DNA from 3 places in the Streptomyces sp. M41 genome. Region 1 is predicted to be linked to each of the others. Evidence: riboswitches for the same ligand, from Rfam matches in the RefSeq annotation. Region 1 holds a riboswitch; each other region holds the start of a gene.
The links. A riboswitch is a leader RNA that binds a small molecule or an ion and turns the genes downstream of it on or off. The one in region 1 is predicted to bind cobalamin.
Positions count from the first base shown of each region.

Region 2: it holds a riboswitch for cobalamin, as region 1 does, so the genes downstream of both, nrdI (class Ib ribonucleoside-diphosphate reductase assembly flavoprotein NrdI) here and ACHBTE_RS01015 (energy-coupling factor ABC transporter permease) in region 1, are expected to answer to the same signal.
Region 3: it holds a riboswitch for cobalamin, as region 1 does, so the genes downstream of both, ACHBTE_RS00300 (prenyltransferase/squalene oxidase repeat-containing protein) here and ACHBTE_RS01015 (energy-coupling factor ABC transporter permease) in region 1, are expected to answer to the same signal.

Region 1 is NZ_JBIMKE010000001.1:210,431-217,927, reverse strand. It holds gene ACHBTE_RS01025 (M20/M25/M40 family metallo-hydrolase) at 1-1,066, opposite strand, end outside; gene ACHBTE_RS01020 (M55 family metallopeptidase) at 1,059-1,892, opposite strand; cobalamin riboswitch at 1,971-2,177, shown strand; gene ACHBTE_RS01015 (energy-coupling factor ABC transporter permease) at 2,207-2,920, shown strand; gene ACHBTE_RS01010 (energy-coupling factor ABC transporter substrate-binding protein) at 2,917-3,288, shown strand; gene cbiQ (cobalt ECF transporter T component CbiQ) at 3,295-4,044, shown strand; gene ACHBTE_RS01000 (energy-coupling factor ABC transporter ATP-binding protein) at 4,041-4,889, shown strand; gene ACHBTE_RS00995 (APC family permease) at 4,975-6,474, shown strand; gene ACHBTE_RS00990 (universal stress protein) at 6,476-6,892, shown strand; gene ACHBTE_RS00985 (class I SAM-dependent methyltransferase) at 6,938-7,497, opposite strand, start outside.
Region 2 is NZ_JBIMKE010000001.1:80,670-88,166, reverse strand. It holds gene metE (5-methyltetrahydropteroyltriglutamate--homocysteine S-methyltransferase) at 1-1,625, shown strand, start outside; gene ACHBTE_RS00390 (hypothetical protein) at 1,714-2,067, shown strand; cobalamin riboswitch at 2,133-2,355, shown strand; gene nrdI (class Ib ribonucleoside-diphosphate reductase assembly flavoprotein NrdI) at 2,538-2,957, shown strand; gene nrdE (class 1b ribonucleoside-diphosphate reductase subunit alpha) at 2,954-5,095, shown strand; gene nrdF (class 1b ribonucleoside-diphosphate reductase subunit beta) at 5,131-6,153, shown strand; gene thiI (tRNA uracil 4-sulfurtransferase ThiI) at 6,165-7,394, shown strand.
Region 3 is NZ_JBIMKE010000001.1:61,662-69,158, forward strand. It holds gene ACHBTE_RS00285 (DUF4430 domain-containing protein) at 1-237, shown strand, start outside; gene ACHBTE_RS00290 (cobalamin-binding protein) at 243-1,175, opposite strand; gene ACHBTE_RS00295 (hypothetical protein) at 1,204-2,616, opposite strand; cobalamin riboswitch at 2,735-2,808, opposite strand; cobalamin riboswitch at 2,923-3,055, shown strand; gene ACHBTE_RS00300 (prenyltransferase/squalene oxidase repeat-containing protein) at 3,248-5,965, shown strand; gene ACHBTE_RS00305 (hypothetical protein) at 5,962-6,906, shown strand; gene ACHBTE_RS00310 (energy-coupling factor transporter transmembrane component T) at 6,903-7,497, shown strand, end outside.

The DNA.
Region 1 (7,497 bases):
TCCGGGCGTACGTCGGCGAGTCCACGGGCGCCTGGAGGGCCACCTCGCGGTGCTGGAACTCCCAGTCCACGTCCGCACCGGTGAGCCGGTCGAGGGTGGCGCGGAACTCGTCCTCGCCACCCGGGAGATACCGTCCGTCGATGTGGGCGACCGCCTCCCCCGGGATCACGTTGACCTTGTAACCCGCCTCCAGCATGGTCGGGTTGGCGCTGTTGCGGACGGTCGCCTCGACGAGCCCGGCCGCCGGGCCCAGCTTCTCCAGCAGCCGGTCCACGTCACCGAGGTCGGTCTCCAGGCCGTACAGCGCGGCGAGTTCGACGAGGGCGGCGCGGACCGTGGGGGTCAGCCTCAGCGGCCATTCGTGGTCGCCGATCCGGGTGACGGCGGCGGCGAGACGGGTCACCGCGTTCTCCTTGTTGGGCCGGGACCCGTGCGCGGCCCGTCCCCGGGCGGTGAGCCGGAGCCAGCCGGTGCCGCGTTCCCCGGCCGCGATGGGGTAGATCTGCCGTCCGCCGCCGTCGTGGAAGGTGAAGGCGCCGGACTCGCCGATGCCCTCGGTGCACCCCTCGAACAGCCCGGCATGCCGGTCGGCGAGGAACCCGGAGCCGTCCTCGGCGCTCGCCTCCTCGTCGGCGGTGAACGCGATCACGACGTCGCGCCGGGGCCGTACGCCCTGCCGTGCCCAGGCCCGTACGACGGCCAGGATCATCGCGTCCATGTTCTTCATGTCGACGGCGCCCCGGCCCCAGACGACCCCGTCCCGGATCTCCCCGGAGAAGGGGTGCACGCTCCACTCGGCGGCCTGGGCGGGCACCACGTCGAGGTGACCGTGGACGAGCAGTGCGTCCGCCGACGGGTCGCCGCCCTCGACGCGGGCCACGACGTTCGTACGTCCCGGGGTGCGCTCCAGCAGGGTGGGCTCCAGGCCCGCCTCGGCCAGCCGCGCGGCGGCGTACTCGGCGGCGGGGCGCTCCCGGCAGTCCCCGCCGCCGCGGTTGGTGGTGTCGATGCGGATGAGGTCGGAGGTGAACGTGCCGACCTCGTCCAGTGCCTGCTGGTCAGCCATACTGCTCCTCCACCGCTGCCGAGGCGATCGTGGTCACTGCCTTGAAGGTACGGATTCCCTCGTACATGCGCTCGGTCGTGTACGCCACCTTCCGCTCCCCGATCCGTTCCACACCCGGGACTACGGTGACGGCCATGGCCAGATGCTCGGCGTCGAACTCGACGGCGACCGTGAACGGGCCGCCCGCGAGCGGTTCCTGACGAACCGCCAGCGCGGCCGCCCGCTCGGCCGCAGCGCGGATGTCGGCCGCGGTCCTGCCCGGCGTACGGCACACCGCCGCGTACCGCGAGACATGGTCCTTCACGGCGACCTTCAGTGCCTCGGGCGCGTACCCGAGCGCGTCCTCGCAGGCCAGGTCGTCGCCGGTGACGAGCACGACGGGGACGCCGTGCTCGGCGGCGACATGCGTGTTCAGCAGTCCCTCGCTTGCCCGGACGTCGTTCAGCCACACCCCTGTGATCTGGTTCGCCAGGTAGGTGTGCGCCAGAACACCCTCCATGCCGGCGCCCGTGTGATAGCCGACGAACGCGATGCCGTCCACGTCCCCGTGCTGGACGCCCTCGACCATGGAGAGCTCCTTGTGCCGGCCGGTGAGCATCTCGGCCCGCTCGTCCAGCCGTTCGAGCAGAAGATTGCGCATCGACCAGTGCGCCTCGTTGATGACGACGGCGTCGGCGCCCCCGTCGAAGAAGCCCCGCACGGCGGCATCGACGTCCGAGGTGAACATCCCCCGGCACCGCTCCCACTGCGGAGTCCCGGGCAGCACATCGCCCGGCCAGGTCACGCCGGTGGCGCCCTCCATGTCGGCGCTGATGAGGATCTTCATGCTCCGTCACGTTACGCGCCGATGGGGAGACTCGCCATGAAGCGGGCGAACGCCACTTTCACGCCCCCGAGGCGCGCTTGTCAGCCACCCTGTCCTGGCACTACTGTCACCACGCCTTGGTGAACGGGAAATCCGGTGTGATGCCGGTGCGGCCCTCGCCACTGTGAATCGGGAAGTCCGGCTCCAGCCCCTGCGGGCAGCCACTGGGTCTTCGGACCCGGGAAGGCGGAGCACGGGCGGTGGTACCCGTCAGCCAGGAGACCGGCCGGGGCGCGTCAACCATCCACGAGGTGCTGGAGAGGGTCTGCTGAGCCATGCACATAGCCGAGGGTTTCCTGCCTCCGGCGCACGCGGTCGCCTGGGGCGTCGCGTCCGCGCCCTTCGTAGTCCACGGAGTCCGTTCACTCACCCGTGAGGTCAGGGAGCACCCGGAGAGCACCCTGCTCCTCGGCGCCTCCGGAGCCTTCACGTTCGTCCTGTCCGCGCTGAAGCTGCCCTCGGTGACCGGCAGCTGCTCCCACCCCACCGGCACAGGGCTCGGCGCCATCCTGTTCCGGCCACCGATCATGGCGGTGCTGGGCACCATCACCCTGCTCTTCCAGGCCCTGCTGCTCGCGCACGGCGGTCTGACCACGCTCGGCGCCAACGTGTTCTCGATGGCGATCGTCGGGCCCTGGGCGGGATACGCCATCTACAGACTGCTGCGGCGCTACGACGTGCCGCTGATGGTCGCCGTCTTCTTCGGGGCGTTCGTCGCGGACCTGTCCACCTACTGCGTGACCAGCGTCCAGCTGGCGCTCGCCTTCCCCGACCCGAGCAGCGGGTTCCTGGGCGCGCTCGGCAAGTTCGGTTCCATCTTCGCGGTCACGCAGATCCCGCTCGCGGTGAGCGAGGGCCTCCTCACGGTGCTCGTCATGCGGCTGCTGGTGCAGTCCAGCAAGGGCGAACTGACCCGGCTGGGCGTGTTCCTCACCAAGAAGCAGTCCCGGACCCGGTCCGAGACCGAGACCGAGGCGGTGGCCCGATGAACAAGAACACGAAGATCAACGCCCTGCTGCTGCTCGTCGTGGCCGCGCTCGCCGTGCTGCCGCTCGCCTTCGGTCTCGGCGATCACAAGGAGGAGCCGTTCGCGGGCGCCGACGCGGAGGCGGAGACCGCGATCACCGAGATCAAGCCGGACTACGAGCCCTGGTTCACCCCGCTGTACGAGCCGCCGTCCGGTGAGATCGAGTCCGCCCTGTTCGCCCTCCAGGCCGCGCTCGGCGCCGGTGTCCTCGCCTACTACTTCGGTGTGCACCGGGGACGGCGCCAGGGTGAGCAGCGGGCGCTTACGCGGGTGGGGGACACGTCGGGCACGGCCGGTGACGCCGAGGAGAAGACGACCGAGAGGGCCTGACCTCTCGTGCTGCCGATCGACGCGGCGGCGCACAGCAGTCGCTGGCGCCGCCGTCACCCCGTGGACAAGGCCGTTCTCGGGCTGGGTCTCACCGTGCTCGCGATCTCGCTGCCGCCCTGGCCGGGCGCGGCCCTGGTGCTGGTGGCCTCCCTCGCGGTGCTGCTCGGGCCGGCGGGCGTGCCCGGGCGCCGGCTGTGGCGGGCGTACCGCGTGCCGCTTGGCTTCTGCGTCACGGGCGCGGTGACGCTGCTCGTGCAGGTCGGCGGGCCGGACGGTTTCGTGTCCCTCGCCGACGACGGTCCGCTGCGGGCCGGCGAGCTGTTGCTGCGTACCTCGGCCGCCTCGCTCGGGGTGCTGCTGTTCGCCTTCACCACCCCGATGTCCGATCTGCTGCCCCGTCTGGTCACGGCGGGGGTGCCCGCGCCCGTCGTCGACGTGGCGCTGGTGACGTACCGCATGAGCTTTCTGCTTCTGGACTCCGTGCGCCGCATCCGGGACGCCCAGGCGGCTCGGCTCGGCCACATGAGCCGGGCCGCGCAGTGGCGTTCCCTGGCCGGGCTCGGCGCCATCGCCTTCGTGCGGGCGTTCGACCGGGCCACCCGGCTCCAGGCCGGGCTCGCCGGACGCGGATACGACGGCACCCTGCGCGTCCTGGTGCCCGAGGCCCGGGTCTCCGTCCGTTTCACAGCCGCGAGTTGTGTCCTGCTGGCGGCGCTGGCCGCCCTCACCCTCGTACTGGAAAGGGCCCTGCCATGAGCGAGCCCACCGCCCTGGTCACCCTGCGGGGCGCCTCCTACGCCTACGAGGACGGCCCCCTGGTCCTCAGCGGCCTCGACTTCGATGTGCACGAGGGGCGCGCGCTGGCGCTGCTCGGCCGCAACGGCACCGGCAAGACCACGCTGATGCGGCTGCTCAGCGGCGGACTGCGCCCGCAGGAGGGCCGGTTGGCGGTGGAGGGTGTGCCGGTCCGCCATGACCGCAAGGGGCTGACCCGGCTGCGGACGACCGTCCAGCTGGTGGTGCAGGACCCGGACGACCAGCTCTTCGCGGCGTCCGTCGCCCAGGACGTGTCCTTCGGCCCGCTGAACCTCTCCCTGCCCGACCCGGAGGTGCGGGCACGGGTCGACGAGGCCCTCGCCGCCCTGGACATCACGGCGCTGGCCGACCGGCCCACGCATCTGCTGTCGTACGGGCAGCGCAAGCGCACCGCCATCGCGGGAGCCGTCGCGATGCGGCCCCGGGTGCTGATCCTCGACGAGCCGACCGCCGGCCTCGACCCCGACGGCCAGGAACGCCTGCTCGCCACCCTCGACGGGCTCCGGGCCAGCGGCACGACCGTGGTGATGGCCACACATGACGTCGATCTCGCCCTGCGCTGGGCGGACGACGTGGCGCTGCTGACACCGTCCGGCGTACGCACCGGCCCCGCGGCCACCATGCTGGCCCGCACCGACCTCCTTCAGCAGGCGGGGCTGCGGCTGCCCTGGGGCATCGCGGCCTCCGAGGTGCTGCGCGCACACGGGCTGCTGGACGACACGGCACCCGGCCCGCGCAGCCCGGACGAACTGGCGGCCCTGGCCGTACGAAGCGCACACGGGTGATACATCCCGCGACCGGACGGCCAAGACACGGCGGGCTGCTCGCTTCCCTGTTTCATGAGGTCGTACCCGACCGAAGCGAGGGAGCATGGCGGAAGGCACCGCGGACACCCAGCCACCCAAGGGCCTGAAGGCCGATGCGATCGGGTTCGTCGACGCACTGGTCATCGGGCTCAACGCCACGTCGCCCGCGTACTCGCTGGCCGCGGCCATCGGCCCGGTCGTGGCGCTGGTGGGAGTCTACGCGCCGGGCGTCATGCTCGCGTCGTTCGTGCCCATGCTGCTGATCGCATCGGCGTTCTACTACCTCAACAAGGTCGACCAGGACTGCGGGACGACGTTCTCCTGGGTCACGCGGGCGATGGGCCCCTGGGCGGGCTGGCTCGGCGGTTGGGCCATCGCCATGACCGGCGTCCTGGTGGTGGGCTCGCTGGCGGACGTCGCGGTGACCTTCGCCCTGCTCGCCGTCGGCCTGGACAGCTGGGTCGAGAACGAGTTCGTGCGCGAGCTGCTGACGGTGCTGCTCATCCTGGTGATGACAGCAGTGTGTGTCATCGGCACCGAGGTGTCGGCCAGGGTGCAGAACGTGCTCATCCTCGCGCAGGTGGCGTGTCTGCTCGCGTTCGCGGTGGTCGCCATCTACCGGGTCTACGCCGACACCGGCACGCTCGACTCCGTCGAACCGTCCTTCAGCTGGCTGGATCCCTTCGGGGCCGGCGGCGCCGAACTGACGGCGGGTCTGCTGCTCGGGGTGTTCATCTACTGGGGCTGGGAGTCGGCGGTCAACCTCACCGAGGAGGTCGAGAACTCCGCCACCGCTCCGGGCAAGGCGGCCGTGTGGTCGACGGTCATCCTGCTGGTGACCTATGTGGCGGTCGCCATCGCGGTCGTGGCCTACGCCGGGCCGGCGTTCCTGGCCGAGAACGCCGAGGAGGAGGAGTTCATCTTCGCGCTGCTCGCGGACGAGGCGATGGGCACCTGGGACTGGGTGGTGCTGCTCGCGGTGTCGACCTCCGGGCTGGCCTCGACCCAGACGACGATCATCCCGGCCTCCCGCACCGCGCTGTCCATGGCCCGCCGGCACGCCCTGCCGGCCCACTTCGGCCACATCCACCCACGGTTCCGCACTCCGGACGTGAGCACGTGGTGGGTCGCCGGCATCGCCATCGCCTGGTACATCGTCGTCCGGCAGATCAGCGAGAACGCCCTCTTCGACTCCCTGACCGCGCTGTCGCTGCTGATCGCGTTCTACTACGCGCTCACCGGCCTGGCCTGCGCCGTCTACTATCGCCGCCATCTCACCGAGAGCCTGCACCACTTCGTGCTCATCGGCCTCGGCCCCCTGGTCGGCGCCGGGCTGCTGGTCTGGCTGCTGGTCGAGTCGATCGGCGACATGGCCGATCCCGAGAACTCCTACAGCGGCGTCTCCTGGTTCGGGCTCGGGCCCCCACTGGTCATCGGTATCGGCATCGCCCTGGCCGGCGTGATCCTCATGGTCGTGTGGCGTCTGATGGCGCCCGCCTTCTGGTCGGAACGCCCGGAGGTCGCCGACCCCGAACTCGTCCACGGCGACAAGAAGGAGGACTGAGATGTCGGTCGTTCTCGGGTATGACGAGTCCCCGGGCGCGGTGCGCGCCCTGCACGTCGCCATCGAGGTCTCGGCGGCGTTCGGGGAGCCGCTGGTGCTGGTCTACGGCGTCGCGGCCCCGGGCGCCCTCGGCGAGGAGTACTCGGCCCACCGCGACGCCCTCCACGAGACGGGACGCGCCACGCTGGAGCACGCCGTCTCGGCGGCCGACGAGGCGGGCGTGCCGACGACCGTGGAGGTCATCGACCGGAAACCGGCGGAGGCACTGATCGACGCCGCGACCCGGCATGCGGCGAGGTGCATCGTGGTCGGCAGCTGGGGGGAGAGCCCGCTGCGGGGAGCCCTGCTGGGCTCGACCCCGCACAAGCTGCTGCACCTGTCCCGTACGCCGGTCCTGTGCGTGCCCACCGAGCCCTGAGGCCGCCTCGGCTCAGCGGTCCCCACAGGACGGCCGCTTCCCGCGCTACGGCCGTACGGCCCGGCCCGCCACCTGCCATCTCGACGGCAGCTCGATGCGGGCGCCGTCGGGCCCGTACTCCGTGGTGATCAGCGGCAGCTCACCGTCGGCGAGGACGGTGAGCCCGGCCGCCCGCAGATACTCGGGCACCGCGGCGTCGGCCACCTCGCCCGGAGCGATGCCGTGCCGGAAGACCGGCGCCAGCTTCGGCGGCGGCCCCGAGGGGTGCTGCGCCAGGCTTAGCAGCACCGGCTTCGCGGACTCGGACAGTTCGACGAGGAAGACCCGGCCACGCTCGCCGACCAGCGTGGCGATGCCGTCCACCAGCGACTGCCGGTCGTCGGGCTCCGCCTGGTGGAGCACACCCCGCATATAGACGTTGGTGTCGCCGAGTTCGGCGTGCAGCGTCTCGGCCTCGGTCTTGTCCACGCCGTCGAACAGCCGGTACGTCGCCTGCCCCGCGGGGTCGGCGTCGCGGGCGTGGTCGAGAGCCGCGTCGGACAGGTCGGCGCCGATGACGCGCGGGAAGCGGTCGGCGAGGTAACGGGTCTGGGTGCCGTTGCCAC
Region 2 (7,497 bases), 130 kb from region 1:
AGCGCGCCTACCGTGATCTCGGCGCCCTCACCGACCGGCCGAAGCTGCTGGTCGCCTCGTACTTCGACCGGCTCGGCGACGCCCTGCCCGTCCTGGCCAAGGCACCGGTCGACGGCCTCGCCCTGGACTTCACCGAGTCCGCCGCCGCCAACCTCGACGCGCTCGCCGCCGTCGGCGGACTGCCCGGCAAGCGCCTGGTCGCCGGCGTGGTCAACGGCCGCAACATCTGGGTCAACGACCTCGAGAAGTCCCTCGCCACGCTCGGCACCCTGCTCGGGCTGGCCGACCGCGTCGACGTGTCGTCCTCCTGCTCCCTCCTCCACGTGCCGATCGACACGGCCCTGGAGCGGGACATCGAGCCGCAGATCCTGCGCTGGCTGGCCTTCGCCAAGCAGAAGACCGCCGAGATCGTCACCCTCGCCAAGGGCCTCGCCCAGGGCACGGGCGCGATCACCGCCGAACTCGCCGCCAACCGGGCCGACCTGGCCTCCCGCGCGGGCTCGCCGATCACCCACGACCCGGCCGTGCGCGCCCGTACCGCCGCCGTCACCGAGGCCGACGCCCGCCGCTCCCAGCCGTACGCCGAGCGGGCCACCGCCCAGCGCGCCCATCTCGGCCTTCCCCTGCTGCCGACCACCACCATCGGCTCCTTCCCGCAGACCGGCGAACTGCGCACCGCACGCGCCGACCTGCGCGGCGGGCGGACCGACACGGCCGGCTACGAGGAGCGCATCAAGGCCGAGATCCAGGAAGTCATCTCCTTCCAGGAGAAGACCGGGATCGACGTCCTCGTGCACGGCGAGCCCGAACGCAACGACATGGTCCAGTACTTCGCCGAGCAGCTCACCGGCTTCCTCGCCACCCAGCACGGCTGGGTCCAGTCCTACGGCACCCGCTACGTCCGTCCGCCGATCCTGGCCGGCGACATCTCCCGCCCCGAACCGATGACGGTGCGCTGGACGACGTACGCCCAGTCCCTCACCTCCCGCCCGGTCAAGGGCATGCTCACCGGACCGGTCACCATGCTCGCCTGGTCCTTCGTCCGCGACGACCAGCCCCTCGGCGACACCGCCCGCCAGGTCGCCCTCGCCCTGCGCGACGAGGTGAGCGACCTGGAGGCCGCCGGGACCTCGGTCATCCAGGTCGACGAACCCGCGCTGCGCGAGACCCTGCCCCTGCGCTCCGCCGACCACCCGGCCTACCTCGCGTGGGCGACCGAGGCGTTCCGGCTCAGCACCAGCTCTGTGCGGCCGGACACCCAGATCCACACCCACATGTGCTACGCCGAGTTCGGCGACATCGTCCAGGCCATCGACGACCTCGACGCCGACGTCATCAGCCTGGAGGCCGCCCGCTCCCACATGCAGGTCGCCCGCGAACTCGCCGCCCACGGCTACCCGCGCGAGGCGGGGCCGGGTGTCTACGACATCCACTCGCCGCGGGTGCCGAGCACCCAGGAGGCGGCGGAACTCCTGCGCACCGGACTGAAGGCCATCCCCGCCGAACGGCTCTGGGTCAACCCCGACTGCGGCCTGAAGACCCGCGGCTGGCCCGAGACCCGCGCCTCCCTGGAGAACCTGGTCGCCGCGGCCCGCACGGTGCGTGGCGAGCTGTCCGAGTCCTGATCCGCACATCCCGAGGGCCGGGGCGCCACAAGCGCCTCGGCCCCGACGAGCAGTACCGCCACGGCCACAAGCACAAGGGGGTTCATCGGTGAGGCACAAAGCGCGAGAGGTCATGGTGGACGGCCGGCCCATGGTCGCCGTGTCGGCGAAGGACTTCGAGAGCCTGCTCGCCATGCGCAGACAACTCGGCAGCCAGACCGCCAAGATGCGCGCGCTGCGCGACGCGCTCGTCGACATGACCGAGTTCCTCGATGGTCTCGCCGCGGAACTCGACGGCGAATCCCCAGCCGAACCGCACGATGCCTTCCCGCCCCTCGGTCCTCGGCACCGCCAGGCGGCGCTCGTGGCCGAGATACGGCGACGGGCCCATCGGGTACGGGCCGTCACCGGCGCGGGACGCGCCTCGGACCCTCGTCGCCCCCGCACCCCAAGGCCGACTTAGGTATACCTAACTTCACTCGCCAACACAACATCTGGGGGTGGCTGGACTCAGCTCGTTCTAGATGTAGTGTTGATCGTGCTGGTGGTTCGCCAGGCACCTCTGTGTCGGCGAGGCAAGAGGGAACCCGGTGGAAATCCGGGACTGCCCCGCAGCGGTGAGCGGGAACGACCGCCGTCATACGCACTGGGCCCGACGTACCGGGTCTGGGAAGCGACGGCCAGTAGGTGTCCTCCGGTCAGGAGGGTGGGCCCGTGAGTCCGAAGACCTGCCACCGGTGCGTACGCCGACGACACGGCGCACGCGCTCCGAGGCCCCGAGGGAGGGCCACGTGGCAGTCGCACGGCCCCGGGTCAGGCGTGGCGTACAGGTTTCCGCCGCCGCCCGGCTGTTCGCCGTACGCGCCGCGACGCTCCTCCCCTCCCGGTCCTCGGACGGACGACACGGGAACGAGCGAGAGGAGGCGGTGGTCGATGAGTGGTCTCGTGTACTTCTCCAGCGTCTCGGAGAACACCAAGCGCTTCGTGGAGAGGCTGGGCCTGCCCGCCACGCGGATCCCCCTGCACCCGCACCGCGACGGCATGCCCCAGGTCACCGACCCGTATGTGCTGATCGTGCCGACCTACGGCGGCGGCGAGCGCGCGGGTGCGGTCCCCAGGCAGGTGGTCCGCTTCCTGAACGTCGAGGCCAACCGGGCGTTGCTGCGCGGGGTGATCGCCTCGGGCAACACCAACTTCGGTGCGGACTACTGCCTTGCCGGGCGGGTCATCTCGGCCAAGTGCCGGGTCCCCGAGCTGTACCGATTCGAACTGCTGGGCACGGACCGCGACGTCCGCGCCGTGAGGGAAGGACTTCAGAGGTTTTGGACACGACGCTCCTCGGCAGCGGCGTGATCACCGCGCAGCGCGAGTCGGTCGGCACGCGCAAGGACTACCACGCGCTGAACGCCCTGCTGAACATGTACGACTGCGACGGCCACATCCAGTTCGACAAGGACCGCGAGGCCGTACGCCAGTACTTCCTCCAGCATGTGAACCCGAACACGGTGGAGTTCGGGTCACTGAAGGAGAAGATCGACTATCTGATCGAGAACGACTACTACGAGGAAGCCCCGATCCGGGCCTATGCCTGGGAGTTCGTGGAGAGCCTCCACCAGCAGGCGTACGCCCACAAGCACCGCTTCCGCACCTTCCTCGGCGCGTTCAAGTACTACACCTCGTACACGCTGAAGACCTTCGACGGCTCCCACTACCTGGAGCGCTACGAGGACCGGGTCGTCGCCACCGCCCTGTATCTCGGCGCCGGTGACGAGCAGTTGGCCTCCCGGCTGGTCGACGAGATGATGACCGGCCGCTTCCAGCCCGCCACCCCCACCTTCCTGAACGCCGGCAAGGCCCAGCGCGGCGAGCTCGTCTCCTGCTTCCTCCTCCGTGTCGAGGACAACCTGGAGTCCATCGGACGCGGCATCAACTCCGCGCTCCAGCTCAGCAAGCGCGGCGGTGGAGTCGCCCTGCTCCTGACGAACCTGCGCGAACAGGGCGCCCCGATCAAGAAGATCGAGAATCAGTCCTCGGGCGTCGTCCCGGTGATGAAGCTCCTTGAGGACTCCTTCTCGTACGCCAACCAGCTAGGCGCACGCCAGGGCGCGGGCGCGGTGTACCTGCACGCGCACCACCCGGACATCATGCGGTTCCTGGACACCAAGCGGGAGAACGCGGACGAGAAGATCCGCATCAAGACCCTCTCCCTGGGTGTCGTCGTCCCGGACATCACCTTCGAACTCGCCAAGCGCAACGAGGACATGCACCTGTTCTCGCCCTACGACGTCGAGCGCGAGTACGGCAAGCCGCTGTCCGACCTCTCCGTCAGCGAGCACTACGACGACCTGGTCGCCAACCCTCGCATCCGCAAGACCACGCTCAGCGCCCGCGAGTTCTTCAAGACGATCGCGGAGTTGCAGTTCGAGTCGGGGTACCCGTATCTGCTGTTCGAGGACACGGTGAACCGGGCCAACCCGATCCCGGGCTGGATCAACATGTCCAACCTGTGCTCGGAGATCCTTCAGGTCAACACGCCCAGCACCTACGACGCCTCGCTCGGCTACGAGACCGTCGGCAAGGACATCTCCTGCAACCTGGGCTCGCTGAACATCGCCGCCGCGATGGCCTCCCCCGACTTCGGCGCGACCGTCGAGACGTCGGTGCGGGGCCTGACATCCGTCTCCGACCAGTCGGACATCGACGCGGTCCCGTCCGTGGCACACGGCAACCGGCTGACGCACTCCATCGGCCTCGGCCAGATGAACCTGCACGGCTACCTCGCCTCGCAGCGCATCCACTACGGCAGCGAAGAGGGCGTCGACTTTACCGACATGTACTTCTACGCGGTCGCCTATCACGCGCTGCGTGCCTCGAACCGGATCGCGATCGAGCGCGGCACGGCCTTCGACGGGTTCGAGACCACGGCGTATGCCGACGGCTCGTACTTCGACAAGTACACCGAGCAGGCGTGGGAGCCGGCCACCGAGCGGGTGCGGGAGGTTTTCGCCGACGCGGGTATCCGCATCCCCACGCAGGACGACTGGCGTGAGTTGAAGCGGTCCGTCCAGGAGCACGGCATCTACAACCAGTACCTCCAGGCCGTGCCGCCCACGGGTTCCATCAGCTACATCAACGACTCGACCGCCTCCATCCACCCGATCGCCGCCAAGGTGGAGATCCGCAAGGAGGGCAAGCTCGGCCGCGTCTACTACCCGGCGCCGCACATGGACAACGACAACCTGGAGTACTTCCAGGACGCGTACGAGATCGGCTACGAGAAGATCATCGACACGTACGCGGCGGCCACCCAGCACGTCGACCAGGGCCTGAGCTGCACCCTCTTCTTCCGCGACACGGCCACCACCCGCGACCTGAACCGGGCGCAGATCCACGCCTGGCGCAAGGGCATCAAGACCCTCTACTACATCCGGCTGCGCCAGGAGGCCCTGGAGGGCACCGAGATCGAGAACTGCCTGTCCTGCACCCTGTGACGCCCTCCGCCCCACCGCACGCGAAAGCACCGACGATGACCACCACCCCGGCACCACTGACCGAACTGTCGGTCACACCCCCGTCCTACCGCCACGACCCCGCCGCCCGCCTGCGCCCGGTCAACTGGAACCGCGTCACCGACGAGAAGGACCTGGAGGTGTGGAACCGGCTCACCGCCAACTTCTGGCTGCCCGAGAAGGTTCCGCTCTCCAATGACGTGAACGCCTGGCAGCAGCGGCTCACCGCCGCGGAACGCACGCTCACCATGCGGGTGTTCACCGGTCTGACCATGCTCGACACCGTGCAGGCCACGGTCGGCGAGATCGTGCAGATCCAGGACGCGCGCACCGAGCACGAGGAGGCCGTCTACACCAACATCGCCTTCATGCAGGCCGTGCACGCCCGCAGCTACTCGTCCGTCTTCTCCACCCTCTCCAACACCCCGGAGATCGACGACGCCTACCGCTGGGCCGTGGACAACGACGTCCTCCAGCAGCGCTGCAAGACGGTTCTGAAGTACTACTACGGCGACGACCCGCTGAAGCGGAAGGTCGCCTCCACCCTGCTGTCGTCGCTGCTGCTGTACGCGGGCTTCTACCTCCCGCTGCACTTCTCCACCCACGCCCTGCTCACCAACACCGCCGACATGATCCGCCTGATCCTGCGCGACAAGGCGGTGCACGGCTACTACTCCGGCTACAAGTACCAGCGCGGCCTGGAGAATCGGTCGACGGCCGAGCAGGAGGAGATGCGCGAGTTCACGCACGCACTGCTGGAGGAGCTGTACCAGCTGGAGCTCCAGTACTCGGGCGAGCTGTACGAGCCGCTCGGGCTGATGGACGACGTGGCCGTATTCGTCCGCTACAACGCCAACAAGGCACTGATGAACCTCGGTTACCCGGCTCGCTTCGGGGCGGACGAGACCGAGGTCAACCCGGAGATCCTCGCGGCGCTGTCGCCCGGCGCCGACGAGAACCACGACTTCTTCTCCGGGTCCGGCTCCTCCTACGTCATGGGCAAGGCGGAGGACACCGCCGACGACGACTGGGACTTCTGAGAGGCACTGCCATGACCTCCTCCTACGGCCCCTGTGTGCTGCTCAAGCACGGTGAGATCTTCCTCAAGGGACACAACCGCCACCGCTTCACCGAGCGGCTGCACGACAACCTGCGCGTCGCGCTGCGCGGGATCGGCGGCTCGACGTGGATCAAGACCGCCCAGAACGTCACCGTCCTGGGCGGACAGGTCCCGCAGGAAGCGCTGGTGGAGCGGGCGCGCAGGGTGATCGGCTTCAACTCCGTCGAGCCGGCCGTGCGGGTGCCGAGCACTCTGGAGGAGATCACCCGGGCAGCTGTCGAGGCGCTGGGCGGGCAGCGGCCGGGCAGCGGGTTCGCCGTACGGGTGAAGCGGCGGGACAAGCAGTTCCCGCTGACCTCGTCCCGGGTGGCGGGGCACGTGGGAGCCCGGGTCCTGGAGGAGGTTCCCGAACTGCGCGTCGATCTCACCCGGCCCGACATCGTGCTGGCCATCGAGATCGACCGCAAGGAGACGTACCTCTCCTGGACCCGGCACCCCGGCTTGAGCGGCCTGCCCGTCGGTTCAAGCGGACGCGCCCTGGTGCTGCTGTCCGGCGGATTCGATTCCCCGGTGGCCGCCCACCGGGCCATGAGGCGTGGCCTGACCTGCGAGTTCGTCCACTTCAGCGGGGCTCCCTACACAAACCCGGCGTCCGTCTACAAGGCGTACGCCCTCGCCCGGGAGCTCAACCGCCACCAGCCGCCCGGCCGGCTGCACGTCATCGCGCTGGGCAAGGCCCAGAAGCAGCTGGCCGTGGCCGGTGCGGGCCGACTCCAGGTCGTCGCCCAGCGGCGGCTGATGGTGCGCGCCGCCTCGGAGCTGGCCGCCCGTACCGGGGCGCAGGCCCTGGTGACGGGCGACAGCCTGGGGCAGGTGGCGAGCCAGACGCTGGCCAACATGGTCGCTGTGGACGAGGCGTCGACCCTGCCTATCCTGCGTCCGCTGATCGGCTGGGAGAAACAGGAGATCATCGACGAGGCCCGGTCCATCGGCACGGCCGACATCTCGGTCCTGCCCGACGAGGACTGCTGCCAGCTCCTCGCCCCGCCCCGGGCCACCACCCGGGCCGAACTGCCGCGGCTTCGGGCGGTGGAGAGGCGCCTCGACCTCGACGAGGTCACCGAGGCCCTGCTCGACAACGTCCGGGTGATGGTGCCCGGCGATGACACCGCCCCTGAGGAAGAAAGCGCGACTTGCCGGCATCCGGAGGTGGCCCGATAGCAGAATCACTCCGCGAGGAAAGCACGACAAGGTCGGGTTCTCAATTCCTTGGAGACCCGCTCCTCAGGCATTTCCGCGGCACCACCGGGCCGGTATCAGCAGG
Region 3 (7,497 bases), 150 kb from region 1:
GCCGTCCCGACCCCCACCTCCGCGCTCGACGACGCCGCCCGCAAGCGGAACTTCACCTGGGACGGCACCTGGTACGCGTCCTTCGACGACTTCCTCGTCGAGACCGTCAAGGAGGTGAACGGCGGGGGTGTCGCCTACTGGAACATCTCCGTCAACGGCACGTCGATACCGGTCGGCGGCTGTCAGTTCAAGTTGAACGCCGGTGACCAGGTGGCGTTCACCTGGACCGCGTTCTAGCCAAGTCAGTGGCCGGGGCCGTCCTCGAACGGGCGGGCCTCGGCCGCCGTCACCGCACCCCCGGCCCGCACACCGTGCAGGACATGCGCCAGCACCTCCGCGCCGCGGACCACGCGTGGCCCGGGGCGGTTGAAGTACGCGGGGCCGTCCAGCACCCACACACGTCCCCTGCGGACGGCGGGCAGGTCCGCCCAGCCGGGCAGACCGGTCAGCAACTCCCTCTCGCGCAGGGTCCGTTCCGGCGCGAAGCCGCAGGGCAGCACCAGCAGGACATCCGGCTGGGCCGCGCGTACGGCTTCCCAGGTCATCGGTTTGGTGTGCTCGCCGGGCGCGGCAAGCTGTGGCTCGCCACCGGCGCAGGTGATCTGCTCGGGCACCCAGTGCCCGGCGGGCCACAGCGGGTCCAGCCACTCGATGGCGACGACGCTGGGCCGGGCCCCCCGCCCCGCCACCGCGTCGCGCACCCGGTCGAGCCGGGCTCGCAGCTCGGCCCGACGACGTTCGGCACGCTCCCGCACCCCGAGCAGCTCGCCGACCGTGACCAGGCAGTCCAGTACGTCGTCGAGGGTGCGCGGCTCCAGGCTGAGGACGCGGGTGTCGCCGTCCAGGACGCGCACGGCCCGGCTCACCTTCTCGTACGACACGGCACAGACGGCGCACAGGTCCTGCGTGAGGACGACGTCCGGCCGCAGGGCGGCCAGCGCTTCGGTGTCGAGGGTGTAGAGGGACGACCCCGAGTGCGCCGAACCGCCCACCGCGTCGGAGATCTCACGGCTGGTGAGGTCGTCCGGGCTGAATTCCGCACCCGTGACCACGGGTACGCCGGCCACCGCCTCCGGGGGCCAGTCGCACTCGTGGGTCCGGCCGACCAGCCGCGCCATGAGACCGAGCTCGGCCACGATGTCGGTAGCGGCGGGCAGCAGGGAGACGATGCGCATACGGCGACTTTAGGCCCCGCTGCCCGGCTCACGCCCCCCAGCGCAGCGCGATCGTGTCCCCGACGTCGATCACCTTGCCGCGTGTCGCCGCCGTGAAGGACGAGCCGTCCACGGTCACCTTCCAGGTCTTCGACCCGCTGTTCGCCTTGCCGTTGATGGCGGTGATGGTGCCCGCACCGGACGACGGGGTCACGGAGACCACACAACCCGACGGGGTGGCGGCGCCGGTCGCCGCGTCGAGGACGGCACCGAGCGTCGTCGTACCGCCGGTCGGGGTGAGGGACACCGAGCACACCTTGAGGCTGCCCGCGCCGTCGTCCACCGTCAGCGCCAGCTTGGTCGCCGTACCGGAGGTGAAGGAGCCCTGACTCACCCACTGCGGCGCCCCCGAGGTCACCGGCACGGGCGGGGCGGAGGTGAAGCCGCCGCCAGCAAGGGCGCGCACCGCGTCGATGGAGGCGTACGCGGACGGCTGGGTGTCGCTCGGCAGGTACCTGAAGCCGCCGCCGGGGTTGATCTGCTGCGCGATCAGGAAGTCGACCGGGGTCTTGCCCATGGAGGTGAGGAAGTCGCCGGTCTGCGGGTTGATTCCGCAGGCGTTGAGGCCGGAGACGGCCCAGCCGTTGGAGTCGGTGTTGATGCCGTACATGGCGTTGAAGGCACCGCTGTTCGGCACCAGCTTGCTCTTGAGGAACGCCCTTGCCTGGACGATGTCGGTGTCGGTGTTCGGCACCCCCGAGACGCACAGCGCCGCCATCGCCGCACCGGCCATGTCGACATCGCTCGCGGCGGCCAGCTTGGCCGGGTCGCCCTCGGCCTTGGCGTAGTTCCAGCCGCCGTCGTCGTGCTGGTTGGCACGGATGCGGGTGACCATCGCGTTGCGCAGCGCCTGCGGAATGCGGGCCTGACCGGCCTGGGTCCTGGCGCCGCCCAGGGCGAGAGCGGCGAAGACGGTGCCGTTGAAATTGGCGGAGGGGCCGAAGTAGCCGGGCTCGGCGGTCTGCCAGTAGCGGTAGATGTCGGCGATCAGGTTGCGGGAGGCGGAGACGCGGGCCGGGTCGATGCCGGCGGCGTAGGCGTTGAGGGCGGCCCGCTCGTAGTCCGTGACGACGGGCGATGCCGACGGCCAGCTCGTCGTGGACAGCAGGTTGCGGTAGACGGTTCTCGCGTTCTTGCTTGCGTCGCCGCCCGGCGTGACGTCCACGGCGGCGGTTCCGGCGGAGGCGAACGCGCTGAACGCCCATTCGTTGGACAGCCCGGACCCGGCGTACGAACCGTCCGCGGCCTGAAGGGTCTTGAGGTAGGCGATGCCGTTGTTCTTGGCGGTGGCTATCTGTGCCGGGGAGGAGGTGGCCGACGCGGGGAGGGTGGTCAGGGCGAACACGCTGAGCGCCGCGGAAGCGACGAGTGCCGGGCGGCGAAGGGACCGGGGACGGGACATGGACGGCTCCTGAGAGTAAGGGACGTCGACCCCGAAACCCGGGCACGTACGGCGCGGCACCGGGTGCGGGCGCCGTCCGGGAACGCGTGGACCGGCTTCCAAAGGTGCATGCCCGCATGGGCATTCGGGCTCGGAACGACCCCGCCGTTCCACACCGCTGCGCGTCAGCCCCGGATTCACACCGGGTTCCCCCATGTGGCAGCCCAGGACGCTACTCGACTCCCGTGCCCGCCGCCAGACTTGTCTCGCCAGACTTGTCCCGGACGACCCCTTGCCACCCCTGTGCCTCTCCTTGACGCTGTCTGTGAACCATGTTCAAATCCGGCTGATACAGACGCAGTTCCAGGGGAAGCCGGTGTGACTCCGGCGCTGTCCCGCAACCATGAGCCCGGCGACCGCCGGGCGAGCCGGAACACCTGGCCGCGTGCTCTCAGCAACGAACGCAACGAAACGCAATGAACGCCGTCGCGGACTGCGGCGTGGTGCGACCAGCCGTCCCCGGCGGAAATCCCCCAGGTGACGGCCCTCACCCACGCCCTCGCCGTGTCGGCCACACAACGAGGGGCCGGGGGCCGTGGTGGGGACGGACAGACGCAGCACAACCGGACGCACGGGAAGCAGACCGGGGTCGTTGACGGCGCTGCTGTCGGCACTTGCGTTGCTCGTGGGGACCGCGGTGACGTTCCTCACCATCACCCCCGCCACGGCCGACCCGATCGGAGACTGCACCGCCACCCAGGGCGCCGTCGTCGCCGTCGACTTCGGGCCGTTCGGCGGCGAGGTCGTACGCGGCTGCGACACCACCCCCACCACCGGCTACGAACTCCTCCACGAGGGCGGCTTCGGCACCACCGGCACCGAGCACGACGGCCCCGCCTTCATCTGTCGCCTCGGCCACGGAACCTTCAACTCCGGTACGCAGTACCCGACTTCCGACAAGGAATCCTGCGTCCTGACCCCGCCGGCCACCGCCTACTGGTCCTACTGGACGGCCGCGCCCGGCCAGGAGGAGTGGTCCTACAGCCAGTACGGCGCCATGGACCGCAAGCTCAAGGACGGCGACGTCGACGCCTGGGTGTTCGGTGGCACCGATGTCGGCGGCTCCACCGGCAAGCCCACCTTCAGCCCCGACGACGTCCGCGCGGGCGGAGACAACGGCACCCCAGACCCCGGCACGCCCACCGGAGCACCCGGCGACGTGGCGCTGGCCGCCGCGGCGACCTGGCTCAAGGGCCGTCTGACGGACGGCGAACGCGTCGTCGACGAGGGCGCCGAGACCCCCAACTACCTGCTGAGCACCGAGACCGCGTACGCGCTCGCCGCCGCCGAGGGCAAGAGCGGGGTCCTGGAGAAGGTCACCGCCTTCCTCGCCGCCCACACCGGCGCCTACGCCTACCCGTCCGGCACCGACCAGGCGCCCGACGCCACCGCCGCCGCCCGCCTCGCCCTCCTCGCGGAGATCGCCGAGGGCGACCCGGCCGACTTCGGCGGCCACGACCTCGTCGGCGACCTGGCGAAGAACGTCTGCGCGGCGGGCCCCGAGTCCGGCACCCCGACTCCCGGCTGCACCGCCAAGGGCGACTTCCGCAACGCGGGCTACACCGACGGGCAGGCACTGTCCGTGCTCGCCCTGCTGCGGGCCGGCTCGACGCCGCCGGCGGACGCCGTCGAGCGTCTGACCCAGCTGCAGTGCACCAGCGGCGGCATCACCAGCGTCCTCATCCGCCCCGGCGAGAACTGCGACGGCGACCCGGCCACCACCGGCCTCGTCGCCCTGGTCCTGCACGAGGCGGGCGGCCACGAGGCGGCCGTGGCGAAGGCCCGTACGTATCTGACCAAGGCCCAGCGCGCGGACGGCGCCTTCACCGCGTACACGGGTTCCACCGTCGCAAGCGTCGCCGCGACCGGCTACGCCGCCCAGGCCCTGCGCGCGCTCGGCGAAACCGCCATCGCCGACGCGGCCGTGGGCTGGCTGTCGAGGCAGCAACTCGACGACGGCGGCTTCGGGTTCGAGGAGGGCGCCACGGAGTCCTCCCTCTACCCGACCCCGCCAGCGGTCCTGGCCGGCGCCGGCACCGATCTGACCGCGCTCACCACCAAGGAACCCGAGCCGACCGACCCGCCGACCACCGACGATCCGAGCACGCCGCCGACCGGCGGTGCGGGGCCCGACCTCACCAAAGGCGTCGCCTACCTCACCAGCGCCGCCAACCTCAAGCAGGGCCAGTACCACACCGCGGGATCCGGCACCTCCCGCGCCGACTTCGGCCTGACCATCGACGGCGCCTACGCTCTCGCCGCCACCGGCCTGAACAACGCCAAACTGCGCGGCATCGTCGACTTCCTCGACCGGGGAGGCAAGGACGGCGAGGGGCGCACCGTGCACGACTGGACCGGCGTCGGGACCGAACACGCCGTGGGCGGGGCCATCGGCAAGACCGCGTTGCTCGCCGAGGCGGTGGGCCGCGACCCGCGCGACTTCGGCGGTGAAAACCTGATCGCCGCGCTCGACAAGGCCGTATGCGCGAAGCCGAGCACCGCACCCGACCGCTCCTGCGCCGCGAAGGGCGCCTACACCTACGCGCCGAGCGTGTTCGCCCAGTCCCTGGCCGTCATGGCACAGGTGCGCGCCGGTGAGGAGGCCGCGGCCGAGGAGCCGATCGCCTATCTGGCCGGCCTTCAGCACGACAGCGGCGCCTGGCCGAGCCTGATTCCGTCCACCGGGGACTCCGACGTGGACTCCACGGCGATCGCCGCGATGGCCCTGGAGCTGGCCGGCGGCCACGAACAGGCCGTCGACAAGGCGCTCGGCTGGATCGCCTCCATGCAGCTGGCCGACGGCGGCTTCCCGGGCGCCGCCGGCAACTCGACCAACTCGGCCGCGCTGGCCGTGCAGGGACTGTCGCTGGACGCCTCCGCCCACACGGACGAGATCGCCGCGGCGCGGAAGTTCCTCGCCGCCCGGCAGAACCCCGACGGCGGCTTCGACGTGGCGAAGGAGGGCCAGCAGGGTTCCGATCTGCGGGCCTCCACGCAGGCGGTGGGCGGCGCCACCGGAGTCTCCTTCGGCGAGCTGGAGCGCAGCCTGGACGGCACATCGCCACAGCCCACGCCCAGCCCGAGCCCGAGCGGAACGGCCCCGGACATCGTGACGCCCGGTGACATTTCAGGCACGGGCGGAACGTCCGGCGGCACCGGTGCCCAGGGCTCGTCCGGCGGTCTGGCGTCCACCGGCGTCCAGGTCGCCGCCCTCGCGGCCGTCGCCGCGCTGCTGGTGGCCGCGGGCTGGCGCACGGTCGTCGTCGCCCGGCGGCGAGTCGAGGCGGGGGAGCCGGGGGAGTCGTCATGACGGCCGCAGCCCGTAACGTCGCCCGTACCGCCGTACGGCTCGCGGCGGCCCTCGGCCTCACCGCCGCCGCCCTCGCCGCGACCGTGGCCCCGGCCGCCGCCGCCCCGCAGCCCATGGGCCAGTGCACGACCACCTCCGGAGCCGTCCTCGCCGTCGACTTCAGCCACTGGGGCGGCCCGATCCTGCGCTCCTGCGGTACGACGCCCACCACCGGCTACGAACTGCTCAACCAGGGCGGCTGGCGCACCGCCGGTACCGGGCACGACGGCCCGGCGTTCATCTGCCGTATCGGCTACAGCGGTTACAAGAACGGCAAACAGTTCCCGACCCCGGCCGAGGACGACTGCGTCCTCACGCCGCCCGCGTCCGCCTACTGGTCCTACTGGCACGCCGACCCGGGCGAGGACACCTGGGAGTACAGCCAGCTCGGGGCCATGCTCTACAAGCCGAAGCCCGGCAGCGTCGACCTGTGGCAGTTCGGCGGCACCAACGTGGAAGGCACGGAGGGTCGGCCCTCCGTGACCCCGGACCGGTTGCGCGCCCACAACACCCGCCCGCAGGGCAACGCGGGCAAGCCGCCGTCCGACGACGAGGCACCCCCGCTCCCGCCGGATGTGGACACCGGCCCGGCGCCGGAGCGGCCGGTGCCCCGGCCGACGAAGCCCTCGCCGGCCGAGTCGACCCCGAAGAAGTCCAAGGAACCGAAGCCGACGAAGAGCGCCTCCCCTTCGCCGACCCCCAGCCCTTCGCCGAGCACCTCCGCCCCGGTCGACGCGACCGCCGCACCCAGCGCCGGTACCAAGGTCGTCGACGCCGCACCGGCCGCCGATGCCGAGCACGACCCCGGCTCGATCGGGCCGGTGGTCACCGGTGCCTCGCTCGTCCTGCTCATCGGCGGGGCCGCCGTCTACGCGGCCCGCCGGCGCCGCCGTACCGAGTGACCCGCGTGGCACGCACCACAGCCGACGCCACCCTCCCCCTGTCCGGGCCCGCACCGGACAGGGGCGGGCGGCGCCTGCCGCGCACCCTGCACCCGATGGCCTGGTGGATCTGGGCGCTCGCCCTCGCCACCGCCGTCAGCCGCACCAACAACCCGCTGCTGCTGTTCCTGGTTCTGGCCGTCCTCGGCTACGTCGTCTCAGCCCGCCGCACCGAGGCCCCCTGGGCCCGCGGCTTCAAGTACTACTTGTATCTGGCGCTCACGGTCGTCGCGATCCGCGTGGTCTTCCGCGCAGTGTTCGCCACCGGCATCACGCCCCACGATCACTTCCTGTTCTCTCTGCCACACGTACCGACCCCCGACTGGTACGCCGGCATCCAGATCGGTGGACCGGTGTCCCTGGAGGCCCTGCTGTCCGCCGCGACCGACGGACTGCGGCTGGCCTGCATGCTGTGCTGCATCGGCGCCGCCAACACCCTCGCCAATCCCAAACGCGCGCTGCGTGTGCTGCCCGGTGCCCTGTACGAACTCGGCGTCGCCGTCACGGTCGCGCTGAGCGTCGCCCCGCAGCTGGTGCACAGCGTGCAGCGCG